Regions from separate parts of the Halothiobacillus diazotrophicus genome, predicted to be linked through region 2. Evidence: predicted binding sites of a transcription regulator. Region 2 holds the regulator's gene; the other holds the start of a gene.

Region 1 (11,333 bases), 860 kb from region 2:
GGACAGCGAACTCGTCAGCAACCTGAAAGGCGGCATCCGCACGGGCAGCGCGTTCAACAGCGTGGCGGTCGGAGGCATCACCCTGCGCGGGGATGATCTCGGATTGCCGGACACCCTGCTCAACCTGTCCGTCATGGGCATCCGCGCAGGGCATGCCAACGGCAATCTGATCGGCGACACCCTGGGCAGCAGCAATATCGAGGGCACGCGAAGCCGGGTTCTGCTCGATACGGCATTCTGGCAGCAGAACTGGCTGACCCGGCCGGGGTTGCGGATCAACACGCGTCTCGGGATGTTCGACATCAATTCGGAATTCACGGGGACGGACAATGCCGCACAACTCCTGAACGGGTCTTTCGGCCCCGATCCGGCGATGACCGGCAACTTCACAGCCTCCACCTTCCCACTGAACGGCACCGGTCTCGTCGCTACCGTCGACAACGGCACGGGTGCAGCCAAACCCACCGGTTTCGCGCCATTGACCCTCAAGATCGGTCTGCTGCAGGGGGAAACCAATCAGCAGACCCAACCGTTCAACCAGGGCGTGCTCAACATCGTCGAAGGCCAATGGCGGCCTCAGGACGGCAGTACCCTGAAAATCGGCGTGTGGCGCAAGCGCGGATATGGCCGGCCGAATCTGCAAGGAGCCTATCTGAGCGGCGAACAGAATCTCTTCAGCGGGGATGGCACCGCCCTGGACGGTTTCGTGCGGGCCAGTACCGTGCATAGCGATACACCCGATGCCTTGACCCTGGACCGCTACCTCGGTGCCGGCGTCAACTGGCAGGGCCCGCTGGCGGGTCGTCCCGACGATTTCCTGACCCTCGGCGTCGGGCAGGCGCGCTTTCAACCAAGCGGTCGACACGAGCGCCTGATCGAGATCGCGTATATCTTCCGGGTGAACGATCGAGTCTTCCTGCAGCCCGACCTGCAATACATCGACCGCCCGTCCGGCACGCTGCCCGCCGCCTGGGTCGCCACGCTCCGCCTGCACCTCGAATGACCGTCCGGGCATGAACGCCGGGAACGCCGGCTTTCTGTCCGCCGCCGCGTTCCCTTGTTAGAATGCCCGACCAATAATCTTTACGACTCGCCGAACAGGAACGACACACCATGAATCAAGCCGTTGATCTGAACAGCCTCAAAGCCATCATCGAAGTCGCCTTCGAGGATCGCGCGAACATCACGCCGAATCAGGCGCCGGAAACCGTCCGCGCGGCGGTCAACACCGTCCTCGAACTGCTGGACAGTGGCAGCCTGCGCGTGGCCGACCGACGGGGCGTTGGCGACTGGATCGTCAACGAATGGGTGAAGAAGGCGGTTCTGCTGTCTTTCCGGCTCAACCCCAACAAGGTGGTCGAAAGCGGCGATCTGCGCTATTTCGACAAGGTGCCGACCAAGTTCGCCAACTGGGATCAGGCCCGCTTCGAAGAATCGGGGATTCGCGTCGTGCCGAATGCCGTCGCGCGTCATGGCAGCTTCGTGGCCAAGGGCGCGGTGCTGATGCCGTCCTACGTCAACATCGGTGCCTACGTCGATGAAGGCACGATGGTCGACACCTGGGCCACGGTCGGCTCCTGTGCCCAGATCGGCAAGAACGTCCACCTGTCCGGCGGTGTCGGCATCGGCGGCGTACTCGAACCCCTGCAGGCGGCCCCGACCATCATCGAGGACAACTGCTTCATCGGCGCGCGCTCCGAAGTCGTCGAAGGCGTGATCGTCGAGGAAGGTGCCGTGATCTCCATGGGCGTCTATATCGGCCAGAGCACGAAGATCTACGATCGCGAAACGGGCGAAATCCATTACGGCCGCGTCCCGGCCGGTTCGGTCGTCGTTTCCGGCAACCTGCCGTCCAAGTGCGGCAAGTACAGCCTCTACTGCGCGGTGATCGTGAAGAAGGTCGACGAGAAGACCCGCAGCAAGGTCGGCATCAACGCCCTGCTGCGCGACATTTAACCTGTCGCCGCACTCGACGCCCCCAAGCGTCGAGTAGGACCACAAAGAAAAAGCCCGCCGAAGCGGGCTTTTTTTCTGCCGAACGACCGTTTCGGATCGTTCGTGCCGGTCACTCCTTCTCGACGACCGGCTTGCGCACGCGGATCGACAGTTCGCGCAGTTGCGCCTCGTCGACTTCGCCCGGCGCATCGGTGAGCGGACAGGCCGCGGACTGCGTCTTGGGGAAGGCAATCACTTCGCGGATCGAGGTGGCGCCGCTCATCAGCATGACGACCCGATCCAGACCGAAGGCGACGCCCGCCATCGGCGGCGCACCGTACTTGAGGGCATCGAGCAGGAAGCCGAACTTCTCTTCGGCCTCTTCCGCCGAGATGCCCAGCAGACCGAAAATCCGTTTCTGCAGATCCTGGTCGTGGATACGCACCGAGCCGCCACCCAGCTCGTACCCGTTGAGCACGAAGTCGTAGGCGCGGGAACGCACGGCTTCGGGGTTGGAACCCAGCTGCTCGATGTCTTCCGGGTTCGGCGCGGTGAAGGGATGATGCAGCGCATAGTAGCGGCCGTCCTTCTCGTCGTACTCGAACATCGGGAACTCGGTCACCCAGAGGGCCCGGAAGCCCGCTTCCACGATGCCGAGATCATGGCCGAGCTTGACGCGCAGGGCACCGAGGGACTCGTTCACGATCTTGGCCTTGTCGGCGCCGAAGAAGACGAGATCGCCCGTTACCGCGCCGGTCCGCGCCATGATGCCGGCGATGGCCTCGTCGGTCAGGAACTTGAGGATCGGCGACTGCAGGCCCTCGCGGCCGGCGGCGGCATCGTTGATCTTGATATAGGCCAGACCCTTGGCGCCGAAGATCGAAACGTACTTGGTGTACTCGTCGATGGCGCTGCGCGGCAATTCGTTGCCTTTCGGCACGCGCAGGGCCGCCACGCGTCCGCGCGGATCGGTGGCGGGACCGGAGAAGACCTTGAAATCGACGTCGACCAGCAGGTCGGCGACATCCACGAGTTCCAGCGGAATCCGCAGATCCGGCTTGTCGGAACCGAAGCGACGCATGGCTTCCGCCCAGGTCAGCCGCGGCAACGGATCGGGCAAGGCGATCTCCACCGTGCGGGCAAACAGATGGCGCATCATGTCCTCGATCAGGGCCATCACTTCCTGTTCGTCCATGAAGCTCGTTTCGATGTCGAGCTGAGTGAATTCCGGCTGGCGATCGGCCCGCAGATCCTCGTCACGGAAACATTTGACGATCTGGTAGTAACGCTCGAGGCCGGCCACCATTAACAGCTGCTTGAAGAGCTGGGGCGACTGCGGCAGGGCGAAGAACTCGCCGGGATGGGTCCGCGACGGGACGAGGTAATCCCGCGCGCCTTCGGGCGTGGCACGCGTGAGTACCGGCGTTTCCACGTCGATGAACCCGGCATTGTCGAGGTACTCGCGCATGGCGCGGGTCACCTGGTGACGCAGACGCAACTTGGCCAACATTTCAGGGCGGCGCAGATCAAGATAGCGATGACGCAGGCGATGCTCCTCGGCAACGCGCTCGTCGTCGAGCTGGAACGGCAGCGGCTCGGAACGGTTCAGGATGCTGAGCCCGAGGCCCAGGACCTCGATCTGGCCACTGACGATATTCGGGTTCTCCGTCCCGGCCGGGCGCCGGCGGACCTTGCCGACCACGCGGATGACGAATTCGCTGCGCAGACTTTCGGCCATGCCGAACACGGTCAGGTCATCTGGATCGAACACGACCTGGACCATGCCGTCCCGGTCGCGCAGATCCACGAAAATGACGCCGCCATGATCGCGGCGGCGATTGACCCAGCCCACCAGCGTGATTTCTTGATCCAGCGCAGCCAGATCGACCTGACCACAGGTATGGCTTCGGGCGTTCAGAGAAAGGTTTTGCGGCGTGTTCATCGACAAAGTCCGTGCATTGATTCGGTAAAGGGCGGCATATTAGCCGGATATGGGGGGTTTTTCGAGCGCATCGGGCGGCAACGGTTCAGGTGCTGGCCGGGAATTGCCGCGCGGCACCACCACCCCAAGGGAGATCACCATGCGGAATCCCTCCTCAACGGTCATGTCCAGCTCGATCACCTCCTGTTCGGGTACCATGATGACAAACCCGGAGGTCGGATTGGGTGCCGTCGGCACGAACACCGTAATCAGATGCTGGGCCGTTTTTTCCTGCACCTCGCCGACGGGCTCACCGGCAAGAAAGGCGAGGGACCAGCAATCCCGGCGCGGATACTCGACCAGGACGACCTTGCGGAACGAGCGGGAATCCTGAGAAACGAAGGTCTCGATCACCTGCTTGACGGCTGAGTAGACGCTGCGGACCAAGGGGATGCGGTTCAGTATCGACTCGCCGATCGCCACCAGCTTGCGCCCCAGAAAATTCGCGACCAGTGCCCCGGTCAGCAACACCACCAACACGGCGAGCACCGCACCCATGCCGGGCACATTGAAGCCGAACAGGTGCTCGGGCCGATAGTCCGGCGGCAAGAGCAGAATGGTCTGATCCATGAAGCCGATCACGGCATTGATCACCCAGAAGGTGATGGCGAGAGGGGCCCAGACCAGAATTCCGGCCATCAGCCATTTGCGCAGGGTGGATACCTTGCTCGTCGATTCGCTCATAATTTCGTGGCTCTGTTGAGGGTCGCTCGATCGCATCCGGTCAAGGCGGGGTGGTCAACCCGGACGCCAGGGGCCGCGCGATCCGCATGGACGCATAGTGTGCCACATCTCCCAATAAACCATCGGGACTATCGGGCACCGATCTGCCCCGCCGCTCGTTTCCGCAGGTCACGTAACAAGGCCCGGCAAACCCGGGCCTTGTGGGGTAACCGTACGCCACATCCGTGGCGTCATCCCGATCAGATCTTGAACTGGCGGACCAGCTCGGCCAGCGTGGACGCCTGACGAGAGACGTCCGAACCGGCTTCGGCGGTCTGGGCAGCCGCTTTGGCCGTTTCGCCCGCAGTCACGTTGATGGACTCGATGTTCTGCTTCATGCCGCTGGAGACGGCCGTCTGCTCCTCCGCCGCCGCCGCAATCCGGGCATTCATATCGCTCAATTGATCGAACGACTGGGCAATGATGGTCAACATTTCGTTGGCCTCGGTGATGGCGTCGAGGCTTTCGTGACTAACCCCACGGCCTTCACCCATGGCCTCGACCGCATCATGGGCCCCATGCTGCAACTGGCTGATGATGCCCGAAATCTCCCGGGTGGATTCCTGGGTGCGCGTGGCAAGCGAGCGGACCTCTTCCGCCACCACCGCAAATCCGCGCCCCTGCTCGCCGGCCCGCGCCGCCTCGATGGCGGCATTCAACGCCAGGAGGTTGGTCTGATCCGCAATTCCACGAATCACATCCAGCACCTTGCCGATGGTCTGGCTCTGCACCGACAGCTGGTGAATCTTTTCTTCAGCGCGCAGGAGCGCTGCGTCCAATTGCTCGGCACTACGGGTACTCGTCGCCACCTTGCCCATCCCTTCGTGCAGCTTGTCATTGGCCTCGCGCACCGAACCACTCGCCATTTCCGCGCTCTGAGCAACCTCCTGAGCCGCTTCGAGGGTCTGACTCATCCCCGTGACCAGCGAATCCGTATCCTGCGCCTGCCGGCGGGCACCCTGCTGCCCCCGCTCCGAGGAGGCGGTCAGACGATTGGCCGAATCGGCCAGGGATCGCGTGGTTTCCACGACCTGGGTCACCAGGTTGTGGGCGGTTTCGGCAAAGGTGTTGAATGCCTGGCTCACCTCGGCAATTTCATCCCGTCCCGTCACGGGGAGTCGTTTGGTGAGATCGCCTTCCCCCTCCGCGATGTCCCGCATCCGCTCGGCCACACGACGCAGCGGCGAGGAAACGCCGAGGATCGACAGCATGGCCAGAATCCCGACAACCACGATACCCAGGAGCACCAGTCCCACCTGTCCGAGCATGGTCTGCGAAATGGTGGCATTGAGGGTCTGCGATTGCGCGTGGATCTGACTCCGTTCGGCCAGCACGATCTCCTCGACGGTTTTTTCCACCTGGTTGAACATCGGATCGAGCTTGGTACGGACGAGATAGGCATCCATCCGCCATTTATCCGACTTGTGAATCGCGAAGGCCTTTTGCGCCTGATCGATGAAATCGGGCAACAGTTTCAACAACTGGTCGACGGCATCTTGCTGCTCGAAGGTCAACAAGCCGGCATACTGTTTGTTGATCTCCTGTATCCGCTTGAGCACCTCGGCGGAATACAGGTCGAAATTATGCTCCAAGGCCGGACTCCGGAAGGCCATGAACCCACGCAGACCGGCCATGACATCGCCCCACTCCCCCCGCGCACGGGCGATCTCCAGAACCAGCGGGCGCCGGCTGGCCGTAGGACTGGGCTCGGCATCCGCTTCCGCACTAAGCAACGTCCCCATCAACCCGGATATCTGGATGGCCTTGGGATTCACATACTGGTTGGCGTATTCCATAGCGGGCAAGTTGAGCTTGTCGTCGGACGACACCTTCATCACCTCATTCGCATCCGCAACGAAGTGCTTGAGCTGCTCGTCCAGTTCGGCATATCCCATGCCGGAGTGCTTCTTGAGCTCGGCTTGTGCCGAGTCCACCCCAGCGATGGCGTCGTCAAACGCCTTGCGATCCCGCTCGCTCTTGCTTTGCAGATACAACCCCACCGAGGCCATCGCCCGCTCGATCTGGACGCGGATGGCGTCTGCGGCAAAAGCCGCTGGCTGGCGCTGGTAAATCACCTCATCCGCCACCTGCTGCACGCGGCCCATATTGAAGTAAGTCAGCACAGCCATCGAAAACATCAGCAATAGGATCAAGCCATAACCGAACATGTTCTTTTTGGCGATCGAAAAACCAGCTATCCAACTACTCATCCGACTGATTCCTTATTCTTGTTTTGGCATTTCGTCGTGATCCTGCGCTCACGTTACCCCGGCAGTCCTCACGATCTGTTAGCGGGGCTATCGGCCTGCCGCATCAAAACTTTAACACTCCACGCCCCTGCGCGGCGCGCCGATCAGCATTTTCGTCTTTCACATGCGTCAAACCACACATTCGCTGATCTCCTCGAACGATTTCGAACCTGAAAAACCCTCAATCCCGGGCATCCAACCGATCAATCATGGGGCGCAGGCGATGCAACAGCCAGAGTCCCGGCAACGCGCTGAGGAACGTAATGATGAAGAAGATCGGCCAACCCAGCGAGGCTGCGGTCAGACCGGCCAAGGGGCCGATATAGACGCGCCCCAGATTGGCCAGTGCGGACAGCAGCGCAAACTGGGTGGCGGAATAGCGGGCATCGCAAGCTGCCATCAGCAGGGCAACGAACGCGGCGGTACCCAGACCGCCAGTGAAATGCTCGAGCGCGATGACGGGCACCATCAACCCCAGGCTCGGTGCCAGCGCCAGCAGCGCATAGCCCAGATTGGTCACGGCCTGAAGGATGCCGAACAACATCAACGACCGATACAGCCCCAGCTTGACCATCCACGCCCCACCGAGGAGTCCGCCGATGATCGTGATCGACAGTCCCAGGCCGTTGTTGATCACGCCGATCTGCGACAGCGAAAAGCCCGCCCCACGGATGAGGAACGTGGTCGAAAGCGCACTGGCGAACGCATCGCCGAATTTGTAAAGAACGATGAGTGCGAAGAGCGCCCACACGTCCTTGCGCTGGAAGAACTCACGCAGGGGCCCCACCACCGCCTCCTCCAGACTCTTCGGCGCCAGACTCGCCGTATCCCGCTCAGGAGCCAGCAGGGTCGCAAGGATTCCGACGCCCATCAGCAGCGCCATCAGGAAATAGGTCACCGGCCAGCCGAAATACTGGGCGACAACCAGGGCCACACTGTTCGCGACGATCATGCCGATCCGGTAGGCCAGCACGAAAATTGCGGCGCCCAGCCCCCGCTCTTCGGCCGTGAGCGTATCGGTTCGCCAAGCATCGATGGCAATGTCCTGGGTCGCGGACAGAGTCGCCAGCAGCAGCGCCAGCAAGGCAAGCCCCCAGAGCTGCGATTCGGGATCCGTCAAGGCCATCAGCAACAGCACGCCGGCAATCGCGAGCTGCATCAGCAGCATCCAGCTGCGCCGGCGTCCCAGCCAGCGCGCACTGAACCGGTCGATCAGGGGCGCCCAGAGAAACTTCAGTGTGTAGGGGAGCCCCACGAGCGCAAACAATCCGATGGTTTCGGTTTTGATCTGACTGACGGCCAGCCAGGCCTGCAAGGTACCCGAACTGAGCAGCAGCGGCAGCCCGGAGGAAAAGCCGAGAAAAAGGACCGCCAGTTCGCGGCGCGAAGTGAGGATATCGCGCAGGGAGGATAACCAAGATGTCTTCATGAACACGCATCCTCGCATAAATCGAGGCGGTGCCGATGGTCAATACGCAATCCGGGGGATATTTCCGCTAAAATGCGGCACTTCAGCGATCACGAGTCATCTTAGAAACCCGAACGCCATGCAGTGCACCGTTTACAAAAGCAGCAAGAAAGCCGATTTGTATCTGTTCGTCCCCACGGATATTCAGCCGGACACGCTGGATCCCGCCATCCTTGCGCCCTTTGGCGCCCTGCAGGCCGTCATGACCCTCGATCTCTCCGCCGATCGCCGCCTCGCCCGCAGCGATACGGCAACCATCCGCAAACATATCCAGGCATTCGGATTTCACGTTCAGATGCCCCCCGGCAACGAGAACTGGGCCCACTGGGACAACCTGAAGGCCGGTATCCGCGGACAGGACCCGAACCCGGACGCCTAACCGACACCCCCAGGAACAGGAAACATGCCTCTTCTGCGCCACCTGCCCCGTCTCTTCCTCGCACTCGCCATCATGACGCTGGCAGCCTGCGGCTTTCACAATGGCCCCGACAAGGATGCCGTCCGACAGATTCTGCAGGATCAGATCGATCCATCCGGACAGGTCGTGGTTGTCCAGAGCATCGACGCATTGAACGCGGCAGAACAGACACCCAACTGGATCGTCGACGTCAAGGCCACCCTGCTGTTCAAGAAGAACGTGCAGCAACTCGCCCAGTCCCTGGAGCACGCCGCCTCAGGTTCGGACATGCTCGGTACCGTGGGCCAGATCGGTCTGGCCTTGCGGTTCGGCAATTTCAAGGCAGGCGAGACGCAACCCTATCAGACCCGCCTGGTACTGCTCCATGGCTCGGCTGGCTGGATGCCCGCGCCCGCCCGATAAACGGTGACCACAGGCCGTGCACCGGGTGGCGGGCTTCCTGATATAGTTCCGTCTTGCGCGCCTTGTTGCACGGTGTCCCGGCGCGCCGATTTGATTTCTTCCGTTAAGGTTGCTGAATATGTCCGAAGACCGCCCATTGGCCAATACCGCCACACTGAACGTCGACCTGGGTGACCGAAGTTACCCGATCTACATCGGCGCGGACCTGCTTCAGCAACCTGATCTGCTGGCCCGCCACATTCCGGGCGAACAGGCCGTCGTCATCTCCAATACCACGGTCGCCCCGCTCTATGCCGAAACGCTGCGCAGCGGACTGGCCCAGTTCAAGCACGTCGAACTCGTCGTGCTGCCGGATGGGGAGCAATACAAGTCGCTGGATACGCTGGGCACGATCTTCGACGCACTCGTCGACAAGCAGTGCGACCGCCAGACCACGCTGATCGCCCTGGGCGGCGGCGTCATCGGAGACATCACCGGTTTCGCGGCCGCCAGCTACCAGCGGGGCGTGCCCTTCATCCAGATTCCGACCACCCTGCTCTCCCAGGTCGACAGCTCGGTCGGCGGCAAGACCGGCGTCAATCATCCCCGCGCCAAGAACATGATCGGCGCGTTCTACCAGCCCCGTTGCGTGATCGCCGATATCCGCACCCTCGACACCCTGCCGGAGCGCGAGCTCTCGGCGGGTCTGGCCGAAATCATCAAATACGGCCTGTTGTGGGATACCGATTTCCTCGACTGGATCGAGGCCAATCTGTCCAAACTGCGCGCGCGGGACGAAACGGCGCTGCGCCACGCCATCACCCGTTCCTGCGCCATCAAGGCGGACATCGTCAATCAGGACGAACGGGAAGGCGGTCTTCGCGCCCTGCTGAACCTCGGTCACACCTTCGGTCACGCCATCGAAGCCGGCATGGGCTATGGCAAGTGGCTGCACGGCGAAGCCGTCGGCGCCGGCATGTGCATGGCGGCCAATCTTTCCCATCGACTGGAGTGGATTTCCGCCAGCGATCTTCATCGCGTGGAGACCATCGTTGCCGCTGCCGGCCTGCCGATTCGCAGCCCGGTCGAACTGCCGATCGAAACGCTCCGTAACCTGATGAACAGCGACAAGAAGGTACAGAGCGGCCGCTTGCGGCTGGTTCTGATGCATGGACTGGGTGCCGCACTGATCACCGACAAAGTCCCGGAAAACCTCATCATGGAGACCCTGCGCGCGACCCACGCGGGCACGGCCTCCGAATTGCCCGAGCCTCTCCAATTCACCGATAGCGAATAGGCCCATGAACACCGCTCAAGAACATGCCGTCGAACAAGCCAACCTCATTGCCCAGCTGGTGAAATATGCCGACCGGCTGATCGTGGTCGAAAGCGCCTCGCCCCCGGAGCGGCATGATTTCGTGGAACTGGTTGCCGAACGCCTGCCGGACAGCGTCGAAATCCTGGCCATGGCCGCCGAAGCCGGCAATTTCCCCCGCGAGATCATTCCACTCGTCACCGAAGCCCTGCAACTGTCGCCCGGCATCGAATCCCCCCGGCAACTGGCCTCCGCCGTTCACGAGGCGCTGACCGCGCAGGGCCGCATGCTGGTGATCATCGAAAACGTCAATGCCTGGCTCGACACCGAATCCTGGCCGGAGCTGTTGATCCTGCTTCGCGCGGCCCACGAGCTGGCGCCGAATCATCTGCTGTTCCTGCTGACAGGCGAAATCGATCTGACCGAACACCTGCGTGCCGAACCGGAACTCGCCGATATGCAGAGTGACATGCATCAATGCCTGTTGCTCGACGCGGCGTTCGCCGACGCGGCGCCGGAAGCAACGCCCGAACCGGCGCGCCCGGCGACGAAAGCGACTCCGCACAAGGAAAGCCCCAAGGAAGAAGCGTTGATCGCCCACCTCAAGGGCGAAGGCGAGGTGCCGCACTTCACGAACAAGCCGGCCCGGCGCGGCTTCAATCCGACACTGCTCATCATTGCCGCCTTCAGCGTTGCCGTGGTGAGCTTCGGCGGCTTCGCTCTGTTGACCCGGACTGCCAGCACCGATCACGCCGACAAGAGCATCCCGCTGCAACCCGCCCCATCGGCAGAAACCGCCACACCAGCGGCCCATTCCGGCCAGGAACCGTCCGCGCAGATAGCAGCAGCGACGCCGTTGGCAC
Region 2 (11,333 bases):
GCTCACGGCCGCACTACGGGCGATCGGCGAGCAGATCAGCATTCCGAATAGCGATCTTGTGCAGAGCGGCGGCATCTATGCGTTCGTCGGCCCGACCGGCGTCGGCAAGACGACGACGCTGGCCAAGTTGGCCGCCCAGGCGGTACTGGCTCACGGCCGCGATTCGATTGCTCTGATCACCACGGATCGCTTTCGGATCGGGGCCCAGGAGCAATTGCGCAACTATGCCCGTATCCTGAACATTCCGCTGCATGTTGCGCGGGACGAGCAGCACCTGGCAGAACTGCTTCCGGCGGTCGCTGATCGACATCTCGTGCTGATCGATACGGCAGGCATGTCGCCTCGGGATTTCCAGATGATGGACCTGCTCAAGAAGATGCCGGCCATCGATCGCCGACTGAAGCTCCTGCTGGTGCTTTCGGCCCAGGCGCAATATAGCGCCATGCAGGATGCGATCACCCGGTTCAAGGCGGTACCGCTGGCCGGCATGATTTTGACTAAACTCGATGAAACGCTTTCTCTCGGCAGTGCGCTGGCGGCGTTGGTTCAGAGTGGATTGCCCTTATGTTGCACCGGTACCGGACAGCGCGTTCCAGAGGACCTCTGGTATCCCACGGGCGCGGATCTGATTACGCAGGCGATCGAGCTCGGGCAGAACGAGGCCGAGGATGAAGAGCCTGAGTTTGCCCCGGTACGGCAGATGAGGGCGTGATTGCAGGATCGCCAGCCGCGAACTCGGGTGCCACGTCGTGTTAAAGATGGTCAACTTCAGGCAGAATTAGCGTCATGCAGAACAATCCAGTCCGGGTCATCGCGGTAACCAGTGGCAAGGGCGGCGTCGGCAAGACCAATGTTTCGGTCAATCTGTCCGTCGCACTCGCCCGGCGGGGTGCGCGCGTCCTCATGATGGATGCGGATCTTGGCCTTGGCAACGTCGATGTCCTTCTGGGGCTGAAATCGCACAAGAACCTCAGCCACGTGCTGGCGGGCGAGGCCAGTCTCGACGACATCCTGATTGAAGGTCCCGAGGGCGTTGGTGTCCTGCCTGCCGCGAGCGGCATCAAGCATATGGCGGAATTGAGCGCGGCCGAAAACACCGGCCTGATCCACGCCTTCGGCGCCCTCCAGCGCCCGGTGGACGTGATGGTGGTTGACACGGCGGCGGGCATTGCCGATTCTGTGGTTCGTTTCTCGCAGGCCGCCAGCGACGTGATCGTCGTGGTCTGCGATGAGCCAGCTTCCATCACGGATGCCTACGCCATGATCAAGGTTCTTTCGCGCGATCATGGCGTTCAGCGTTTTCAGGTGGTGGCGAATATGGTCCGGGACGCGGGCGAAGGACGAAGATTGTTCGAAAAACTGAATATGGCTGCCGGCCGGTTCCTGGACGTCACCTTGATCCATTTGGGCTCGGTGCCGTTCGACGACTATCTGCGTCGCGCGATCCAGCGCCAGAAAACCGTCGTTCAGACCTTCAGCAGTTCCCGTTCGTCCCGCGCCTTCTTCGAGATTGCCGACCAGATCGGCCGCTGGCCTGCTCCCAAGGGCGTAGCGGGGCATCTGCAGTTCTTCATCGAGCGACTGGTCCAGCAATCCGAACCCGATATGGAAGTGTTGTAAATGAACGTTCGCGCCATGTATACCCACGTTCGCACCGGCGGGGCCGAGTCCGTAGTGGCGGAACATGCGCAACTGGTCAAACGCATCGCATTTCACCTCATGAATCGTCTGCCGGATCATATCCAGGCAGAGGACCTGATCCAGGCAGGCATGATCGGTTTGCTGGAGGCGGCCCGTCTCTACGACGCAAGCCAGGGCGCCTCGTTCGAAACCTATGCCGGAATCCGGATTCGGGGGGCGATGCTCGATGAGGTGCGACGCAATGACTGGGCACCGCGTTCGGTACATCGCCGCCACCGGGAAATCGCTTCGGCCATTCACGAAATCGAATCCAGTACAGGGCGAGAGGCCAAGGACCAGGAGGTCTGCGATCTTCTGGGTATTACCCTCGACGAGTATTTTTCCGCGTTGAACGATTCGATACAGGTACGCCTGACCCCCCTCGATCACATGGGCGACGAGCAGGATGAAACGCTGGATGTACCGGACCATTCGGATCAACCCGACACCCATTTGACCAATGAGCGTTTTCACGAGGCGCTGGCCGAGCACATTGCGGCCTTGCCGGAACGGGAGCGACTCGTCATGTCGCTGTATTACGTTGAAGAAATGAATCAGAAGGAGATCGGTGCGGTGATTGGTGTGTCCGAATCACGGGTTTGCCAAATCCAGAACAAGGCAATTCTTCGTCTGAAAGCCTCATTGAAGGATTGGCGTTGATCGACGGCTTAACCAATATAATTAAACAATTGGCCCAGATGGCCGATAATCAACTTTAAACCGCTGCGGGGCAGCATGCTAATTACCGATTATTAGAGGCAAAAAGATGGATCGGAACATGAAAATCCTTGTGGTCGACGACTTCTCCACCATGCGGCGGATCGTCAAAAATCTCCTCAAGGAGTTGGGCTTCACAAACATTGAGGAAGCCGATGATGGCGCAACGGCATTGCCAATGCTCAAGCAGGGCAATTTCGATTTCCTCGTGACCGATTGGAACATGCCCGGCATGACTGGTATCGACCTGCTGAAGGCGGTGCGTGCCGATCCCGCGTTAGCCCACCTTCCGGTTTTGATGGTGACTGCCGAAGCCAAGCGGGAGCAGATCATCATGGCGGCCCAGGCCGGCGTGAACGGCTACGTCGTCAAGCCGTTCAACGGACCGACGCTCAAGGAAAAGATCGACAAGATCTTCGAGCGGACGAGCGCCTAGCGGCGTATTTGCTCGCTCTTGTCCGTCTGCCTCATTTCGGGCAAAGCGTCTGCCAAACGAAAGCCAGAAATAATTGGCACAGTAACCTCCAGAACAATCAAGAAATCAGGACCGAATTGAATGGACAACGCACAAAGAGCCGCCAATCTAGCCAATGCCCAGGCGCTGGTAGCTGCCCTGGAGGCTGACGACGAATCGGAAATCAGCCGTTGCATTGCCGCGTTGGCCGCGAATCAACGAAGCACCGTGTTCGAGGAAGTCGGACGAATGACCCGCGAAGTCCATGAGGCGCTCATGACCTTTGCGGAAGACGAGCGTCTGAACGATCTCACCAAGGCAGACATGCCCGACGCGCGGGATCGGCTCCGTTACGTGATCACCCTGACGGAGCAGGCAGCAAATCGTACCCTCACAGTGGTCGAGGCGGCGCAGCCGATTGCGGATCGCCTGACGGAGCGTTCGCTGCGGCTTCGCAAACAGCTGGCTCAAGTTGCAGGCGATGAAGCCGATAACACACGACTGGTTACTGTTGTCAGCACCGTGTCTGAGTATCTGGAGTCCATTCTCAAGAATGGCGAGATTCTGAAGACCCAGCTGAATGAAGTGATGATGGCTCAGGAGTTCCAGGATCTGTCCGGTCAGATGCTGATGCGCGTGATCGATCTGTTGGAACAGCTTGAGAAAAAACTGGTGGGATTGCTGCGTGTGACAGGTGTACCGGAGACGCGCGCCAAAGATACAACCACGCAAGAGGATCTTAAACAGGGGGTAGGACCACAGATGCCGGGCGGTGGGTCCGATGTCGCCAAATCGCAAGACGATGTGGACGATCTGCTGGCCAGTTTGGGGTTTTGATCTGCGCGGTTGAAAAAAGAGGATAACAACATGGCATTTGAACCCGATAACGAATTGCTGCAGGATTTTTTGATTGAAGCCGGTGAGCTGCTGGATGCGCTCGATACCCAGCTGATCGGTTTGGAGCAGGCGCCTTCGGACAAGAACCTGCTGAATGCCATTTTCCGTGCCTTTCATACCATCAAGGGCGGGGCGGGCTTTCTCGAGGTGTTGCCACTCGTCGAAGTCTGCCACCGGGCAGAGGACACCTTCAATCTGCTGCGCAATGGCGAATTGACGGTCACGCCAGCATTGATGGATGTCATGTTGCGGGTGCTGGATGCACTCAAAGGCATGTTCGACTCATTGCGTGCCGGCCAGCTTCCGCCGTCCGTCGGGCCCGAGTTTCTCAAGGAAATCGAGTTGCTCGCTACATCCCAATCCGCAGCGCCTGCATCAGCCCCCGCCGCACCGGAAGCTCCGGCACCCGAACCTGCCGCGCCCGTCGCGGAAAACTCGGTCGATGATGAATTCGAAAAGATGCTGAGCGACCTTGATGCGGCCGAGAAGGCGCAGGCGCCTGCTGCATCATCGAGCGATGCCTCATCAGAGACCAGCGATCTCATCACGGATGAGGAGTTCGAGAGCCTGCTGGACCAGTTGCATGGCAAGGGAACGTTCAAGCCACAAATTGCCACGGCGGCCCCAGAGCCCCAGATCCCGGCCGATATTGCCCAAGGCGCCAGCGAAGACATTACCGACGAAGAGTTCGAGCGGGTGCTTGACGCCTTGTATGGCAAGGGCCAGGGCCCGACAGCGGCTCCGCCCAAAGCTCAGTCTGCGCCGCCAGAGGCAACACCGGTAGCGAAACCGGTCAAACCGGCGGCTGAAACAGTAGAGAAGCCCGCCGCAAAACCGGCTGAGACCAATCAGGCCGTGCCGCCAGCCATGGATAAGCCGAAGACCGCAGCCGTGGCTGCAGGCGAGAGTGCCAAGGGCGAGACTACCGTTCGGGTCGACACCGAACGACTGGATTTCATCATGAATCTGGTTGGTGAGCTCGTGCTGGTGCGCAACCGCATGAATACGCTCAAGCTGAGTTTCGAGAACGAGGAGGTCACCCAGGTCATCGCAACCCTGGATATGGTGACTTCCGACCTGCAGGGTGCGGTGATGAAAACGCGCATGCAGCCGGTCAAGAAAGTATTCGGTCGTTTCCCGCGCGTTGTCCGCGACACGGCGCGGATGTTGGGCAAGGAGGTCGAGCTTGTCCTGGAAGGTGAGGAAACCGATCTGGACAAAAATCTGGTGGAAGCATTGGCTGATCCGCTGATCCACCTGGTGCGTAACTCGGTCGATCACGGGATCGAAATGCCTGATGTGCGCATTGCAAGCGGTAAGCCTGCTCAGGGAACGGTGATCCTGTCAGCCGCTCAGGAGGGGGATCACATCCGTCTCTCGATCAGTGATGACGGTGCCGGTATGGATGCGGAGGTACTGCGTCGAAAATCAATCGAGAAGGGGTTGCTGACAGAAGATGCTGCATCTCGTTTGACCGAACAGGAGTGCTTCGAGCTCATTCTCTTGCCGGGCTTCTCGACGAAGGAGCAGATTTCCGATATCTCCGGCCGCGGCGTCGGAATGGATGTGGTGAAAACGGCCATTACTCGGCTATCCGGTCTGATCAGTATCGACTCCGTGCTCGGTGTCGGTACCACCATCAATATCAAGGTGCCATTGACACTGGCCATCTTGCCGACGCTCATGGTCGTCGTCAGTGGCCGCAAGTATGCGATTCCGCTGGGTATCGTCAGCGAGATCTTCGAAATGGCGGACAAGGAGATCAACGTGGTGGACGGACAGGCCACGATCATCGTGCGCGATCGTGCCTTGCCGTTGTATCGCCTGAATCACTGGTTGGCTCTGCCGGGCGAAACAGTCACGTCCCGGGCAACCAGCGACCTGGTCGTCATGGTTCAGGTCGGCGCGCAACTGATTGCGCTTGTCGTGGATTCGGTCATCGGTCAGGAAGAGGTCGTGATCAAGCCGCTGGGCGAGTTGCTGCACAACGTCGGTGGCTTTGCCGGCGCCACGATCACCGGCGATGGCCATATCGCGCTGATTCTCGATTTGCCCGGACTGATGCGTCGCAACATCAGTCAACGTTATAAACCCAAACTAAAGGTCGTTGCCTAGATCATGACGATTGGAGTGTTGATCGTCGATGACTCGGTATTTTTTCGGCGTGCTTTGAGGGATCTGATAGGAAAAGACGATCGTTTTTCAATTATTGGCGAGGCAGTGAATGGGCGTGATGCCATTCTCAAGGCCTGCCAGCTGAAACCCGATCTGATCACGATGGATGTCGAGATGCCGGTCATGGATGGTATTTCGGCGGTACGGGAGATCATGAAGCGCTGCCCGACGGCAATCATGATGCTTTCCTCGCTTACCCGCGCCGGTGCCGAAGCGACGCTTGAAGCGCTTGATGCCGGGGCGATGGACTTCTTTGCGAAGAGTTCGGCGGATATGAAGGAGGCATTCGGTGAAGGCGGGCGGTTCCTGTTGCCAGCGCGTTTGCGCATGTTGGCTGCGCGTGCGAAGTGCCGGGTCCATACGACCCTCCCGGCGACACGGTTTGTTCCGGATGCCAGTCTCGTGCCGGTTTCCGGTGGTGCGGAACGCGGTATCGTCAGTCGGCGGGGGATTGTCGCCATCGGGTCCTCCACCGGGGGACCGGCGGCCCTGCAGGTCGTGCTCCAGGGAATTCCCGCCGACTTCCCGGTGCCGATCATGGTGGCTCAGCACATGCCGGCAGCCTTTACGCAACCGTTTGCGAGCCGATTGAACGAGAATGTGGCGATCACCGTCGTGGAGGCGGGCGATGGGGTCAAGCTTGAACCGGGGACCGCGTACATTATCCCTGGGGGAAAGCACGGGGAGGTTGTCCAACGGGGTCCGGCGTTGTTCTTCGTGCTGCGCGAGCCGCAGCCCAGCGAGCATTTTCGCCCAAGCGTGAACATCATGCTGCAGTCGCTGGTTCGAACGCTGGGTGGCGATATGCTTGGGGTGATTCTGACGGGCATGGGAGATGATGGCATGATCGGTGCTCAGGAAGTTCGCGGTGCGGGCGGTCATATCTGGGCTCAGGATCAAGCCACGAGTGTGATTTACGGAATGCCGGCGGCTGTGGCAAAGGCAGGACTCGTCGAGGCGGTCCTTCCCTTGCAGAATATCGGTCCAGCGATTGCGAGGTGTGTACGATGAACATTTGGGCAGTAGCCAATCAGAAAGGGGGCGTGGGGAAGACCACGACCAGCGTGACCCTGGCGGGGCATCTCGCGCAGCGTGGACAGCGCGTGCTGCTCATCGACATCGATCCCCATGGTTCCATGACCACCTATTTCGGTATGGAACCGGATGCGCCCGGGGCCAGCGTGTATTCCCTGTTCAAGGCGGCCTCCGAGGGGCGGGTTCTGAACCCGATGCGGATCATTCATCCGACGGCGTTTGAATCCATCAGCCTGATGCCCGCCTCAACGGCGCTGGCGACGCTCGATCGGCAGTTGGGCAAGCAGGACGGTATGGGGCTTGTATTGAAGCGAGCCCTGTCAACCCTGACCGACCAGTTCGATGCCGTCATTATCGACTGCCCGCCGATTCTGGGCGTCACCATGGTCAATGCGCTCGCCGCGGCGCACTTTCTGTTGATTCCGGTTCAGACAGAATTCCTCGCCCTCAAGGGGCTGGAGCGGATGTTGCGCACCCTGACCATGGTGCAGCGCTCGCGGAAGTTCCGCCTCGAGTATCTGATTGTGCCGACCATGTACGATCAGCGGACGCGTGCCTCCCGCGATACCCTGCAAACGCTGAGAGATCAGTATTTCGGCACGGTATGGACCGATGTCATCCCAATCGACACTTTGTTTCGCGAAGCGAGTCGCCTTGGTAAGCCGCTGTCGTTCCTTCAGCCGGAAAGCCGGGGCAGTCACGCCTATGCCGCGTTGCTGGACTGGCTGCTTCCGCATCAGCGCCAGAGCGAAAACATGTCCAAGCCTGCTGCGGGCGGTCAGGAACTGGATGACCATGCTGATAGCCAGGTGCTCGGCAGTACCCGCTCCCGAGTCGTTGAGGAGATTCTGCGATGAAATCCTTTCACCATGCTTCCGGAGAGGAGTCCCTGCACTTTCTGGTAGAGCAGGACGCGGCCATTGACGACTACCTGGCCGGATTGCTGAATGATCTCGGCGATACCGCAATGACGGCCACACCCTCCGCGGTGGATCCATTCCTTCGAAAAACCAATCCGGTCGGCCTTGCTATCGTGACCCGTTCGTCGGTTGATGATGTCGAGCGAACCGGTGCCGCCATCCTGTCCGAGCACCAAGAGCCAAGGTCTACTGATCGATTCGACGCTCCGGTAGATACGTTGAATCTGGATCTGCCCGAAGACGCCGACGAAGAGGCGACGGATCTGCCGATGCTGAATGCCGAGCCCCAATCCTCGGTGGAAGCGCTTCAGTCGGATGCCCCGCACGCCGAAGCGCCGGTGGTTGCGGATAGTGAGCCTGTGACGACGATGCCGATCGCGTTTGCTGAGGATGAGTCCGTCTTATCGATTCAGGAACCCGTCTCGGTCGCGCCTGGATCCAGCGAGCCGGTCGGTCCGGAAATCGTTCCGGCGACGAAACCCTGGCGGATTTTTGCGATTGGCGGCGTCAAAGTCGGTCTCCCGATCAGTGAGATTTACGATGTATTGACGTCGCCGTCGATCGAACCGCTGAAAGGGGCACCTGCGCACGTGGCCGGCACCGTGTTGCATCAGGGGCGTCGGCGCATGGTGCTGTCATTGGCCAGTTGGTTCCCCGGCGCGGTTGTCGCGACGCCGCATGTCATTCTGCTGGGAGCCGATGGTCTGTGGGGCGTCGAGGTCGGTCACGAATTGATGGATCTGCCGTGGGACGAGTCGATGACGCAATGGCGTTCCGATGACGAGCGGGCAGGGGCTCGGCCCTGGCTTGCCGGCGTCAACCGGTCGGCCGGCGTGGCGTTCCTCACAGTACCCGCATTGCGGGCCGCCTTGAAGTCCAGCCGGTAGCAATTTCGCAGGTCGAATAACACAGGAAGCATTCTGATGAGCCAAACCGAATACAACATTAGAAATCCAGAAGCGCTCGATGACATGGGCATGGAGCAGACGCCGGTCGTTCTGACCCGTTGGGTAACGTTTACGGTAGCGGACGAGGTGTACGCCCTGAATGTGCTCGATGTTCAGGAAGTGCTCCGGGCTGCCGAGATCACGCCGATTCCCGGCGCCCATCCGGCGATTCGGGGCATCATCAATCTGCGCGGCAATGTGGTGACCATCCTGGATGCCCGAGTGTTCTTCTCGCTACCTGAAAAACCCTTCGACGACGACAGTCGGATCATGGTCGTCGAGTTGCGCACCGGAGAAGTGGCCGGGATCGTCGTCGATAGCGTGGCTGAAGTCATCACGCTGGACGAGGACGATGTGAACGATGCCAAACGCACGAGTAACGACGAGGGATCCGAGCATATTCTCGGCGTCGTCCCGCAGAGTAGCGACAAAGGTAATGACAAGCTGATTATTCTTGTCGATCTGAAGGGATTGTCCGATCTTTCCACGAAATGAACGCTTCCTGGTTAATCGGCTTTTCCGGAGCCGCCATGATCGTCGCGCTGCTATCCTTGCTATTCGCGGCGCGTGTCTCGGCTAAATTCAAGTCGAGTCAGGCCAATGTGCGTTGGCTCCAGGGTCAACTGGAGCGTATCGAAAACGAACAGGGCTCCATCGAGTCCGCATTGGCTGGGCTGGGGCGGCATATGGACGGCTTTGATCAGAAGCTCGTCCAGCTTTCGAAGCGGATCGAGCATACGGAAACCCGCTTTGCGAGTTTGGTCGCCCAGGACGATGGCGATCGAAGCTTCGCCCATGCGCTTCGTCTGAGTGCCCAGGGCCGTGTGACGATGCAGGAATTGGTCGATGATTTCGGGTTGTCCGAAAGCGAAGCTCAGTTGCTCCTGAGGATCAACAACCCCAGTTGAGCCTTTCGCAGTTGAGTGCCCAAATCGCCGAAGTCTCAGCGATTGACCAACGTATGGCGAAGCAGGGCGCGCACTTCGTCGGTCTTCGGCTGTACGCCGTGCCACTGGTAAAAGCTTTCTGCGGCCTGTTCCACCAGCATCCCCAAGCCATCCAATGCCCGCGCGCCGAGCGATTCGGCCCACGTCATGAACACGGTGGGTTCCGACCCGTAGGCCATGTCATAGGCAATCGTGTGAGGACTGAACACCGTATCCGGCACTGCTGGGCGTTGACCGCCGAGACTGGCTGACGTGGCGTTGATGATCAGATCAAACGACAGTTCGTCTTCTGGGAACTGGTCCAGGGCGCAGGCACGCAACATGACAGATGTTTGTACTTGCTCGTGTTCGGCATAATCCCGAATCAGTTGTACTGCCGTCTCGCCCCGGCGATTGGCAACCCGTATTTCGGCCGGTTCTGCGGCACATAGGGGGCCCAACACCCCGCGTGCGGCACCTCCGGCACCGATCAGCAGGACCCGCCGACCTTTGACTGGGATGTCGTGGTAGGACAGGTCCCGCATCAGTCCCACGCCATCGGTGTTGTCGCCACGAACCGGCGCCTCGTCGTTATCGGGAAAAATCAGGGTGTTGACGGCACCGGCCTGTCTGGCACGATCACTGAGTTCGGCACAGTAGGCATAAGCTTCATGCTTGAAGGGAACGGTGACGTTCAACCCACGCCCCCCTTCCTGTCGAAATTGCGTCACGGTGGCGACGAATTCGTCCAGCGGGGCAAGAATTGCCGCATAACTTAATTCGATCCCCGTCTGCCGGGCGAATGCCTGGTGGATCAACGGGGACTTGCTGTGACCGATGGGGTTGCCGATGACCCCATATTTCTTCGGACTGACGGCCATCAAATGGTCAGGGTGCGTATTCCGTTGGCGGTACCGAGGATCAGCACGTCGGCAGGACGGATGGCGAACAGGCCCACGGTCACGATGCCCGGCAGGTTGTTGAGTTCGGCTTCCAGCTTGGCTGGCTCCATGATCTCGAGGTTGTGTACGTCGAGGATCTGGTTGCCGTTGTCCGTCACGAAGCCATCGCGATAGACGGGTTGACCGCCCAGCTTGACGAGTTCCCGGGCGATCATGCTGCGGGCCATCGGAATGACCTCGATCGGCAGGGGGAACTTGCCGAGCCGCTGGACCATCTTGGATTCGTCGGCCACACAGACGAATTTCTTGGCCAGCTGGGCGATGATCTTCTCGCGGGTCAGCGCACCGCCGCCCCCCTTGATCAACTGTAGATGGGCGTTGGTTTCATCGGCGCCATCGACGTAGACCGGCACATCGCTGACGGCATTCAGGTCGAGCACTTCGATTCCGTGGGCGCGCAGGCGCTTGGTACTGGCTTCCGAACTGGAAACGGCGCCTTCGATCTGGTTCTTGATTCCCGCAAGTGCATCAATGAAGAAGTTGACGGTCGAGCCGGTACCCACGCCGACGATGCTGCCGGCAGGAACGTATTCGAGAGCCGCCTGGGCGGCCTGTTGCTTTAATTGATCTTGCGGGGTCATGGATTGTTCCTTCAAGGTTCGACGAAGCGGCCGACGACG

Evidence for each region. The regulator FliA, encoded in region 2, starts transcription of late flagellar genes. The targets are predictions, from matches to a motif close to GCTAAAGTTNNNNNNNNNNCNGCCGATA.
Region 1: a site for FliA is predicted at 6,938-6,965, ahead of A9404_RS07530 (methyl-accepting chemotaxis protein). Genes of this name have one in related genera too.

Annotation. Positions count from the first base shown of each region.
Region 1 covers NZ_CP016027.1:1,700,435-1,711,767, forward strand. The annotation lists gene A9404_RS07510 (carbohydrate porin) at 1-1,003, shown strand, start outside; gene dapD (2,3,4,5-tetrahydropyridine-2,6-dicarboxylate N-succinyltransferase) at 1,132-1,956, shown strand; gene aspS (aspartate--tRNA ligase) at 2,066-3,877, opposite strand; gene A9404_RS07525 (DUF502 domain-containing protein) at 3,917-4,600, opposite strand; gene A9404_RS07530 (methyl-accepting chemotaxis protein) at 4,840-6,849, opposite strand; gene A9404_RS07535 (AmpG family muropeptide MFS transporter) at 7,070-8,317, opposite strand; gene A9404_RS07540 (YcgL domain-containing protein) at 8,436-8,735, shown strand; gene A9404_RS07545 (hypothetical protein) at 8,760-9,176, shown strand; gene aroB (3-dehydroquinate synthase) at 9,295-10,452, shown strand; gene A9404_RS07555 (SPOR domain-containing protein) at 10,457-11,333, shown strand, end outside.
Region 2 covers NZ_CP016027.1:844,240-855,572, reverse strand. The annotation lists gene flhF (flagellar biosynthesis protein FlhF) at 1-712, shown strand, start outside; gene A9404_RS03810 (MinD/ParA family protein) at 787-1,620, shown strand; gene A9404_RS03805 (RNA polymerase sigma factor FliA) at 1,621-2,340, shown strand; gene cheY (chemotaxis response regulator CheY) at 2,447-2,833, shown strand; gene A9404_RS03795 (protein phosphatase CheZ) at 2,954-3,688, shown strand; gene A9404_RS03790 (chemotaxis protein CheA) at 3,719-5,863, shown strand; gene A9404_RS03785 (protein-glutamate methylesterase/protein-glutamine glutaminase) at 5,867-6,934, shown strand; gene A9404_RS03780 (ParA family protein) at 6,931-7,815, shown strand; gene A9404_RS03775 (chemotaxis protein CheW) at 7,812-8,765, shown strand; gene A9404_RS03770 (chemotaxis protein CheW) at 8,802-9,320, shown strand; gene A9404_RS03765 (DUF2802 domain-containing protein) at 9,356-9,733, shown strand; gene aroE (shikimate dehydrogenase) at 9,769-10,632, opposite strand; gene rpiA (ribose-5-phosphate isomerase RpiA) at 10,632-11,294, opposite strand.